DNA from 3 places in the Micromonospora sp. NPDC049275 genome. Region 1 is predicted to be linked to each of the others. Evidence: riboswitches for the same ligand, from Rfam matches in the RefSeq annotation. Region 1 holds a riboswitch; each other region holds the start of a gene.
The links. Region 1 has a riboswitch for cyclic di-AMP ahead of ACGFIE_RS04075 (NlpC/P60 family protein). Riboswitches for the same ligand answer to the same signal wherever they lie in the genome.
Positions count from the first base shown of each region.

Region 1 (3,266 bases):
CGAGTCGATGATGAAGCAGAAGAGACCCTCGTCGGTGATGACCGGGGAGACCGGGTGGACCCGGGGCCCGCCGTCGGCGCGGACCGTGGCCAGATAGCCGAAGCCCGGCCCGTACTGCTGCAGGAGAACGCGGATCCCGTCGGCGAGGCGGGGCTCGTCGGCGGCGAATTCGGACCAGGAAGCCATGCCGGCATTCTATCGAACAAATGTACGAGGAGCGACCTCAACACGCTGGTCACCGCGGCCCTCGCTATGGTGGTCCGATGCTGCTCTCCGACCGTGACCTGGTCTCCGAGATCAAGACCGGCACGCTGGGCCTGGAGCCGTTCGAGCCCACCCTGGTCCAACCGTCCAGCATCGACGTCCGACTCGACCGGCTGTTCCGGGTCTTCAACAACCATCTCTACACCCACATCGACCCGGCCATGCAGCAGGACGACCTGACCTCGGTGGTCGAGGTGCCCGACGGCGAGCCGTTCGTGCTGCATCCGGGGGAGTTCGTGCTCGCCTCGACACTGGAGGTGATCTCGCTCGGCGACCAGCTCGCCGGCCGGCTGGAGGGGAAGAGCTCACTGGGCCGCCTCGGCCTGCTCACCCACTCCACCGCGGGGTTCATCGACCCGGGCTTCTCCGGCCACGTGACGCTGGAGCTGTCCAACGTGGCGAACCTGCCGATCACCCTCTGGCCGGGCATGAAGATCGGCCAGCTCTGCATCTTCCGGCTCTCCTCGCCGGCCGAGCACCCGTACGGCTCGGTGGTCTACGGCTCGCGGTACCAGGGTCAGCGGGGGCCGACGCCGAGCCGCTCCTGGCAGAACTGGCGTGCCTGGCCGACGCGCTAGGAGACGACGAGGGCCCGCCGCGTTGAGATCGCGACGGGCCCTGCTGCGTCCGGCGTCGGTCAGCCGGGACGGCCGTAGCTGTGGATCGGCCCGTCGTCGACCTTCTTCATCTTGACGGGCTGACCGGCCTGGGAGGCGTGCACCACCCAGCCGCCGCCGACGTACATGCCGACGTGGTGGATGTCGCTGTAGTAGAAGACCAGATCACCGGCGCGCAGATCGCCCCTGCTGACGTTCTTGGTCACCCGGCTCTGCGCTGCGGCGTTGTGCGGCAGCGACACGCCGGCCTTCGCCCACGCGGCGAGCATCAGCCCGGAACAGTCGTACGAGTTCGGACCCTCGGCACCCCACACGTACGGCTTGCCGATCTGGGCGCAGGCGAACTTGACAGCCGTGCCCGCGGCGCCGCCGGGGTAGCTGGCCGGGCAGGGCGCCGGACGCAGCGAACCGCCGCCGCCGTTGCCGTACACCTTGAGGCGCAGCTTCTGCAGCCTGTCGATCTCGTCGTTGATCTGCTTCTTCTTCGCCGCCAACTGCGCTTCGGTCCGGGTCAGCTGGACCACCATCTCGTCGAGCGGCGCCTTCTGCCGGGCCAGCTCGTCGCGGAGGTCGGCGACCTGCCGGACGTCCTCCTGCTGGTTGTGGGCGAACCGGTCGAGCATCTCGAGCTGCCCGACCACCTCGCTGGGCGACCGGCTGCCGAGCATCGTGTTGACAGTCGACAGGTTCTCGCCCATGTACGCCCGCACGGCCAGCGCGCTGACCTTGGTCATCGCGGCGTCGACCTGGCGTTCCAGGGGCGTGATGCGAGCGGCGAGCGTGTCGGCCTGCTTGCGCTTCACGGCCAGGTCCGCGCGGGTGGCGTTGTGCCGTTCGATGACCGGTTCGAGCTTGTTCCAGTCGGCGTCGATCTGGCGCTCGATCTCGGCGACGGACGGGTCCGCGTGCGCCGCCGTGGCGCTGCCGGTGAGGACGACGGCGACGCCGATCACTGCGGCAAGGGCTGTGGTGAAGCGGGACCAGCGTGGACGCGGCATGGTCGACGTCGGGTTGGCCGAAGCCGACCGTTCGGACGACGGCCGCGGGGCATGGAGGGCCACCGGGGTTCCGTACTCCTTCTTCCTGACCGCCTACCGGGTTAGCTGACGGGTTCGGGCGGGAAGTTGGCGCCCTACCGCATTGGCTGCGGATTCACCCCGGGGGAACCTGGGTCCCCGGCTCGCTCGCAAGCGACTCGGCGGTGTCGGTCCGTTACCGCCCGGATGGGCAGACCTGCTACCGGGCCGACAAATGACCAGAGTAGAGACGGCCGTTACCGATCCGCAACCCGTACGGCCGTGACACTCCGTACCGATTGGAGGGGATCACCGAGCGTACATGAAGGTTTCTTTCTGCACGCTTTGATAGATAGAAAGGTATTGACGCGGACTCCCGGCCGGCGCGAAGGTGACCAGACCGATACCAGCAAATCTAGGGGGTTCGATGGAAAGTCCAACCCTGTCCGCCGGCCGGCGCGCGCTGCTCGTCGTCGCGGTGGTCACCGCAACGACAGCCGTACCGCTGAGCGCCGGTCCCGCCTCCGCAGCGCCGGCCGCCGACCGTCAACAGCAGTACGTCGCCGCGTCGACCGAGTACGGGGTGCCGACCGCCGTATTGCTCGGCGTCTCCTACCTGGAGTCCCGCTGGGACAGCAACGCCGGCACCCCGAGCACCAGCGGCGGCTACGGGCCCATGCACCTGACCGACGCCCGCCACGTGGCCGCCCTACCCGCGCGCGGCCACCACGACGCCGGCACCGAGGATCCGCGCGGCGACGATTCACGTGCCGTCCGGGCACCCGCACCGGCTACCGATCCCGCGCCGCCCAGCGCCGCGTTGCAGACCGTCGACGCCGCCGCCGCGCTGACCGGCGCCGCCCCCGAGGCGCTGCGCACCGACGCCACGACCAACATCCGGGGAGGGGCGGCGCTGCTGGCCGCGTACCAACGGGAGGTGGGCGCCCCGGTCGGCGCCGGCACCGACCCGGCCACCTGGTACGGCGCGGTGGCCCGCTACGCCGGCGCGGACAGCGCCGACGCCGCGGCGGCCTTCGCCGACGAGGTCTTCACCACCATCGGCGCGGGCGAGACCCGCGTGACCGACGACGGCCAGCGGGTCACGCTGCCGGCCCGCGCGGTACGACCCGAGCGTTCCTGGCTGGACCGGCTGGGCCTGCGACGACTCGCCCGCCCGGACGGCCTGGAATGCCCCCGGACCGTGTCCTGTGAGTGGATCCCCGCCCCCTACGAGGCGTTCGGCGACGGCGACTACGGCAACCACGACCTCTCCGACCGGCCCGCCCGGCAGAAGATCGAGTACATAGTCATCCACGACACCGAGGCGAGTTGGGCGACCACCCTGCAACTCGTCCAGGACCCGACGTAC
Region 1 is NZ_JBICSN010000001.1:859,849-863,114, forward strand. Features, by position in the region: gene ACGFIE_RS04065 (pyridoxamine 5'-phosphate oxidase family protein) at 1-186, opposite strand, end outside; gene dcd (dCTP deaminase) at 264-842, shown strand; gene ACGFIE_RS04075 (NlpC/P60 family protein) at 902-1,879, opposite strand; cyclic di-AMP (ydaO/yuaA leader) riboswitch at 1,956-2,092, opposite strand; gene ACGFIE_RS04080 (N-acetylmuramoyl-L-alanine amidase) at 2,325-3,266, shown strand, end outside.

Region 2 (3,266 bases), on a different contig from region 1:
CGCGCGAGTCGACGGCGACGACGGTGTGCTCGCGGGCGAGTGCGGGCATTACTTCCCGCCAGGCGTACCAGGTCTGCGGCCACCCGCCGACCAGCAGCAGCGGCGGGCCGTCCCCGCCGGTGACCGCGTGCAACCGCAGCCCGTCCAGCTCCACCAGCCGGCTGGTGAAGACCTCGGCGAACCCGTCGGGCAACTGCAGCGAACTCAGGTTTGTCATGCCGGCACCATACGCATGATGGAACGATCGGTACAAGACCATTGGAACGATCGTTACAAGATGTGTAGACTCACGGACCATGGCGGGCCGCAAGCAGTTCGACGTGGACGAGGCGCTACGACGCGCGATGCATGTCTTCTGGCGCTGGGGCTATTCGGAGGCCTCGATCGACCGCCTGACCGAGGGCACGGGCCTGGGTCGGGGTTCGCTGTACGGCACGTTCGGCGACAAGAGCACCCTCTTCCGCAAAAGCCTGCAGCGGTACGCGCAGACCTACCACCCGCTGTACGAGCAGGCGTTGTCCGGCCCCCACCCGAGCCCGAGCGCGGTTGTGGCCGCGTACCTGCAGGTCACCCTGAACCGCATCGCCGACCCGACGGTGCCCGACGGCTGCCTGCTCACGGTGTCGGCAACGCAGTTCCCGGCTCTCGACGCGGAAGGCCAGGCGACGGTTCGCGCCATGATCGACGGTTTGCGAGCGATGCTGCAGCAGGCGTTGCGGGCGGCGGGGGCCGATGAGCGGGAGGCGGCAGAGCTGGCGTTGTGCACGCTGGCGACGAACAAATCGCTTGCGGTGCTGAGCCGCGCCGGCTTCTCGAGCGACGACCTGGCAACCGTCGCCGCAGCCGCCGGCCGCACTGCCGGGAGGCCACTGCCGCTACCGTGAGTAAAGATGCGATCGCATCATCAGACAAACGTCGCTGCTCTCAGTACACCGACAGGTGTACGTGGTTGGTGTGGTCGCTGGACGGGTCGCCGTTGCCTCCGCTGTACGACTTCCACCCACTGCTGGGCAGCCAGATCTGCCTGTACCAGATCACGTAGAGCACGGCGAGCCGGTCGGAGTTGCGGATGAAGTACGCGGCCAGGTTGCTGCCGTACGTCTTGTCGGCGCCTGTGGCGTCACCGCCGAACCCGCCCTTCGCCGCGGCGAAGTCGCAGGCCCGACCCTTGGGATGTTCGCCGGAGCCGCCGGAGCGGTGACAGGAGACGTAGTGGGTGAAGCCGGCGGCCTTGGCCTGGTTGAGGGCGTGCAGGGTGCGCGGGGTGATGCAGCCGCTGGCCGGGGTGGGGTCGTTGATGCTGCATGACTCGGACGGCCAGGAGCCGTCGGAGTTGCGCGGCGCGGGCTGGGCGTTGGCGGTGGAGGTGCCCCGGTTGGAGCTGGTGTCGGCGGCGGTGGTGCGCGGCTTGCTGGTGGCGACCGTGAGTGCCCGCTCGGCCTGCTCCTTGCGCTTGGCCATCACCTCGACCTGCTTGCGCTGCTCGCGGATCTCGCCGTCCAGGGCGAGGCGGGTGCGGTTGGCCTCGTCGCGGGTGGCGTGCAGCTCGCGCAGCACCCGGTCCTCGTTGGCGGCCACCACGTCCAGCGAGGCCGCCCGGTCCAGGAAGCCCTCGGGGGTGTTGGTGTTGAGCAACGCCGAGACGGTGCTGAGGCGGCCGGTGCGGTACGCCACGCCGGCGATCTCGCCGACCTTGCCGCTGCGTACGGTCATCTCGGCTTCGGTGGTCTTCAGCTTGGCCGCGAGTTGCCGCTGCCGCTGGACGGAGGTGTCCAGGGCGCGCTTGGCGTCCAGGTAGCCCTTGCTGGCGGCCTCGAGTTGGGCTCGCAGCGCGGGGGTGCCGCCCTCCTCGTCGCCGTCGGGCGCCGCGGCGGCCCGCAGGCCGCCGGGGGGAGCGGCGGTGGCGGCGCCGATCGGTACCGCGACGCCGAGGGTGACCATCATGACTATCAGTGCCGCGAGTCGGGCGGCAGGTGGTCGTGCTGGTGCCACTTCGCATGTCCTTCCGTCAGCCGCCGACCGGGTTAGCTGACGGGTTCGGGACGGAAGATCCCTACCGCTGACGCGGATGCACCCCAGGAACATGGTTCCCCGGTTCGCCCTCTCGGGTGATTAGGCGGCGGCCGCCACCGGCGCCGGGAGGGCGCCGCCGGGTGGTGGCCGGGACCGAGCCTACCGGGACAGGTGGGACGCGTGCAGTCGATGTGACGGAAGGTGTCCGCACCATCACCGGAAAATGACGGCGAAACGGTCTGTCCGTCACGAACGTGATCACCACTCGATCGAACCGCAGGCACCCGGGGCGGCCCCGGGCTCGATCTGCAGCGTGGCGTGCTCGATGCGGAAGTCCTCCCGCAGGGCGGTACGCGCCGCGGTGAGGACCGCGCCGACCTCCGCGCCGGGCGCCATGATCAGGTGTGCGGAGGCAACATCCATGCCCGAGGTGAGCGTCCAGACGTGCAGGTCGTGCACCTCGACGACGCCGGGCACCGTGGCCAGGCGGTCGTGCACGGCGGTGACCTGGAGGTGTTCCGGGGCGGCCTGCACCAGGATGCGGACGGCGGCACGCCCCAGCCGCCAGGTGCGCGGCAGGATGAACACGCCGATGGCGACCGCGACAAGCGGATCGGCCCACCACCAGTCGGTGACCGCGATGAGCAGCGCCGCGCCGATCACGCCGAGCGAGCCGAGCAGGTCGCCGAGCACCTCCAGGTAGGCGCCCTGGAGGTTGATGCTCTCCCGGGCGCCGGCGCGCAGCAGCGCGAACGCGCCCAGGTTCGCGAGCAGGCCGAGGACGGCCACCGCGAGCATCGGGCCGGTCAGCACCTCGTGGGGGTCGCCGAACCGGCCGATCGCCTCGATCACCACGTAGACCGCCACCCCGGAGAGCAGGACGGCGTTGGCCAGGGCGGCGAGCACCTCGAGGCGGTAGAGCCCGAAGGTGCGCTGTGGGTCGCCGGTGGCCCGTCGGGTGGCGGTGATCGCGGCGAGCGCCATCCCGATGCCGAGCACGTCGGTGAACATGTGCCCGGCGTCGGAGAGCAGGGCGAGCGAGCCGGTGTGGAAGGCGGCCACACCCTCGACCACCATCAGGGTGGCGAGCAGCCCGAACGCGGCCCAGAGGCGGCCCCGGTGCTGGTGGGCGGCGTTGGCGACCGAGGCGTGGTGGTGGTCATGACCTGCTCCCACGAGATCCACCCTCCGTCGCCACCCGGGACCCGGTCAAATGTATGCTCACATCGCTATGTATGCAACTGTACGGGCGG
Region 2 is NZ_JBICSN010000005.1:178,448-181,713, forward strand. Features, by position in the region: gene ACGFIE_RS18145 (alpha/beta fold hydrolase) at 1-217, opposite strand, end outside; gene ACGFIE_RS18150 (TetR/AcrR family transcriptional regulator) at 297-884, shown strand; gene ACGFIE_RS18155 (coiled-coil domain-containing protein) at 925-1,992, opposite strand; cyclic di-AMP (ydaO/yuaA leader) riboswitch at 1,998-2,129, opposite strand; gene ACGFIE_RS18160 (cation diffusion facilitator family transporter) at 2,272-3,189, opposite strand.
Region 2: linked by a shared signal. The riboswitch ahead of ACGFIE_RS18155 (coiled-coil domain-containing protein) and the one ahead of ACGFIE_RS04075 (NlpC/P60 family protein) in region 1 are both predicted to bind cyclic di-AMP.

Region 3 (3,266 bases), on a different contig from region 1:
CGGGTCCGACCGGCGGCCTCTCGTCGACGCTTCGCGCGGCTGGGCTCCCCGGGGTCCGCCCCGGCGCTGAGTCACCGGGCCATGCGTCCCGTCGTCGCGCCCTGTCGATCCACCTCCGCACCCCGCCGATCCGTGGCCCGCCGTGGCCAGGTCGCGGCGGGGCTTCCCATCGCTTTGCTCTCTCCGCGAGGAGCCGACCATGGAGACTGCCGCCTTCTACCAGTTCATGACCGATGTGCCGCAGGCCGCTGCCATCTGGTCGACCCTGTTCCTGCTGGCGCTGGGCGTACTCGCCGTGCTGGTCGCCCGTCCCGAGCGGGACCGCCGCGCGGACGACCCGGTCCCGGCCGCGCCGACCGCCCGCGAGGTGGCCGCGGCCGAAGCCGACGACCTGCACCGGTATGCCGAGGAGGTGACAGTCGCCGCGACCGGCGCCGCCAAGACGGCACGGCGGCGACGCGATGCCTGGGTGACCGCTCAGGAACGGGTGGAGCGGGCCTGGGTGGCGTACGACGAGGCGGACGCCGCCGCCCGCCGCTTCGCGGGTTCTGGTGCGCTGCCCACCCCGCACACCCCCCGGACGCCCGCCGAGTACGCCTCCCGGGAGCGCTACCTGCACCGTGCGGCGATGGCGGCGTACTGGCGGGGCGATCTGACCATGGCGCAGCTCGGTGACGTGCTCGCCCACCGGCGCGGCTGGGATTCCCGGCGGCACCCGGTCGAGCAGGAGGTGCTGCTCAGCCGGGCGATCCGGGACGCGCGACTGGCCGACTACCGGGCCGCCGCCACCGAGGAGCGGGCCGCCTGGCGGGACGCGGAACTGGCCGCCGAGTCGGCGCGCACCCTTGCCGAGGAGGCGTACGCGGCAACGGCGCGGCTGCGGCCCAGCCCGGCAACCGCCCGACGCGCGGCGAGTGGGGCGTCCCGTCCCGCCCTCGTGGCACGGTGGCGCCCGGCTCGCGCGGGTTGAGCCCGATCCGTTACGTGAGCCCGGTCACGCCATTCGAAAATCGGGCGTCCGACGCGTTCGGCTCGATCTTTCCCGTGATTGTGGCCGCATTATCGGCAGCCTGTCCGGTTGTCGCCCGTCGGCGTCGCCGTAACCGGTTGTCCCATCGAGTCACATCATCGGCAGTACGCGCAGAAATTGTCGCACCGAATCGGGTTTACGCAGGTGAACCTGGCTTGGCAGGCCGCGAACAGGCCAGTAGTGTCGTCCCGTCCGGTGCGGTAACCGATCGCAACAGGCGACGCCGCGCCGACCCGCTCAATCGTGCTTAACGAACCGGGGACCCATCAGTAAGTCTGGGGTGAATCCGCGAGCCACGGCCTGCGGTAGGGCGATCTTCCCGCCCGAATCCGTCAGCTAACCCGGTAGGCGGTGTCGGAAGGAGTTCCAAACCCGTGCAGCACCTTTCCACCCCTCGGTTGTTCCCACGCCTCCACGGCGCAGCGGTGCCCCCGCTCATCCGTCCAGTGACGGTGAGCTGACCCCCGGGTCATCGCCTTTCCCGCCCGGCCCCGCCGGGTGTTCCCCTGAGCGGTTCACCATCCGCGGACCACTGTCCGCGCGCTGGCGCCTGCCCGGATGCCGGTCCGGCCCGTGGTGTGCCGCTCTCCCCCGATCCGTGGAGGACCCCGTGAAGCACACCATGCAGCGTCAGCTCCGTCGCCTGGCGACCGAGCGCCCGTACCAGATCGTCGCCACCTCCGCCGCGGCCCTCGTGATCGCCACGGCCACCGGCGCCCTGCTCACCGGCGCCGACGACGCGCCGGCCAGCCACCGCACCGCTACCACTGTCGCCGAGATGCGCAGTGACACAGCCGTTTCCCTCGGCGACGCGCGCGACGCGTCCCCCAGTGCCGCGCCGACGACCGCCGCCCCGGCCACCAGCGCCGCGTCGCCCGCCGCCAAGGCCAGCGCCAACCCGGATCTGACCCGTAAGCGGCAGTCACCGAAGCCGCCCGCGACCAAGGTGCTCGACTACGACTACGAGGCGCAGAACACGTACTACAACTGCGGCCCCGCAGCCACCCGCAACGCGCTCAGCGCCACCGGCATCGACCGCACCCAGGAGGAACTCGGTGCCGAGCTGGGCACCACCGAGATGGGCACCAACTCGGCCGAGGACACCACCCGAGCACTCAACGCCGAGGTGAAGGGCTCCCCGTACCAGACCCGGATGTTTGCCGGCGCGCCCAGCCCGGCCCAGATGGACCGGCTCCAGGCCGACGTGGTCAAGGCCATCACCGACGGCCGGGGCGTGGTGGCCAACGTCGTCGGCGACGCCACCGACACCGACGGCGGCTGGCACTCCTACGGCGGCGGGCACTACATCGCCGTCGTGGGCTACAAGGACAACGGCCGGACCGTGCGGATCGCCGACTCGGCGAACCCGGCCGACCCGTCCTACTGGATCACCACGATCGACCTCGCCAACTGGATTGCCACCCGGGGCTACTCCGCCTGACCCAGGCACGTAGACCGCCGCGGGCGTCGTCCCCCACAAGGGGCCGGCGCCCGCGGCCTCATTCCGGTACGCGCCGCCATCGACGAGTCTCGTACCCGGCCGCGAACCGTGGCAGACTGCGGCCGTGGTGGATGAATCGGGTGGCCGCACCGGTCGCCTGCCGGTCCTGCTGCTGCTGCACGGTATGGGGGCGACCGGAGACGTCTGGCTGCCGTGGGCGCCGTTGCTGGAGCAGCACTGGCCGGGGCGGTGGCTCGCACCGGATCTCGCCGGCCACGGCTGGTCGGCCCCGCTGCCGTCCTACTCCTTTGCTGGTTTCGCCGGCCGAATCGCCCACGGCCTCGCCGCCGACGACCGGCTCGTCGTGCTCGGGCACTCGCTGGGCGGGGTGGTCGGCCTGGCGCTGGCCGCCCGCGCCGCCGGGACACCTGTGGACGCGGTGGTCGGGCTCGGCATCAAGGCGCTCTGGTCACCCGCTGAGCTGGCCCGCGCCGCTGAGCTCGCCGCACGCCCGGTGAGCTGGTTCGCCAGCCGCACCGAGGCGGCCCGCCGCTATCTGCGCGTCTCCGGGTTGGTCGGCCTGGTCCCGCCGGATCATCCGGTGGTGGACGCCGGGTTGCGTCAGGTCGACGGCCGGTGGCGCCTCGCCATGGACCCGACAGCCTTCGGCGTCGGCGAGCCCGACCTGGCCCCGTTGCTGGCGGCGACCGACGTGCCGGTGGTGCTGGCCCGCGGGGAACACGACCCGATGGTCACCGACGAGCAGCTCAAGGCGTACGGCGTACCGGTCGCCAC
Region 3 is NZ_JBICSN010000006.1:301,984-305,249, reverse strand. Features, by position in the region: partial or broken gene ACGFIE_RS20855 (hypothetical protein) at 1-70, shown strand, start outside; gene ACGFIE_RS20850 (hypothetical protein) at 200-970, shown strand; cyclic di-AMP (ydaO/yuaA leader) riboswitch at 1,255-1,396, shown strand; gene ACGFIE_RS20845 (C39 family peptidase) at 1,629-2,471, shown strand; gene ACGFIE_RS20840 (alpha/beta fold hydrolase) at 2,596-3,266, shown strand, end outside.
Region 3: linked by a shared signal. The riboswitch ahead of ACGFIE_RS20845 (C39 family peptidase) and the one ahead of ACGFIE_RS04075 (NlpC/P60 family protein) in region 1 are both predicted to bind cyclic di-AMP.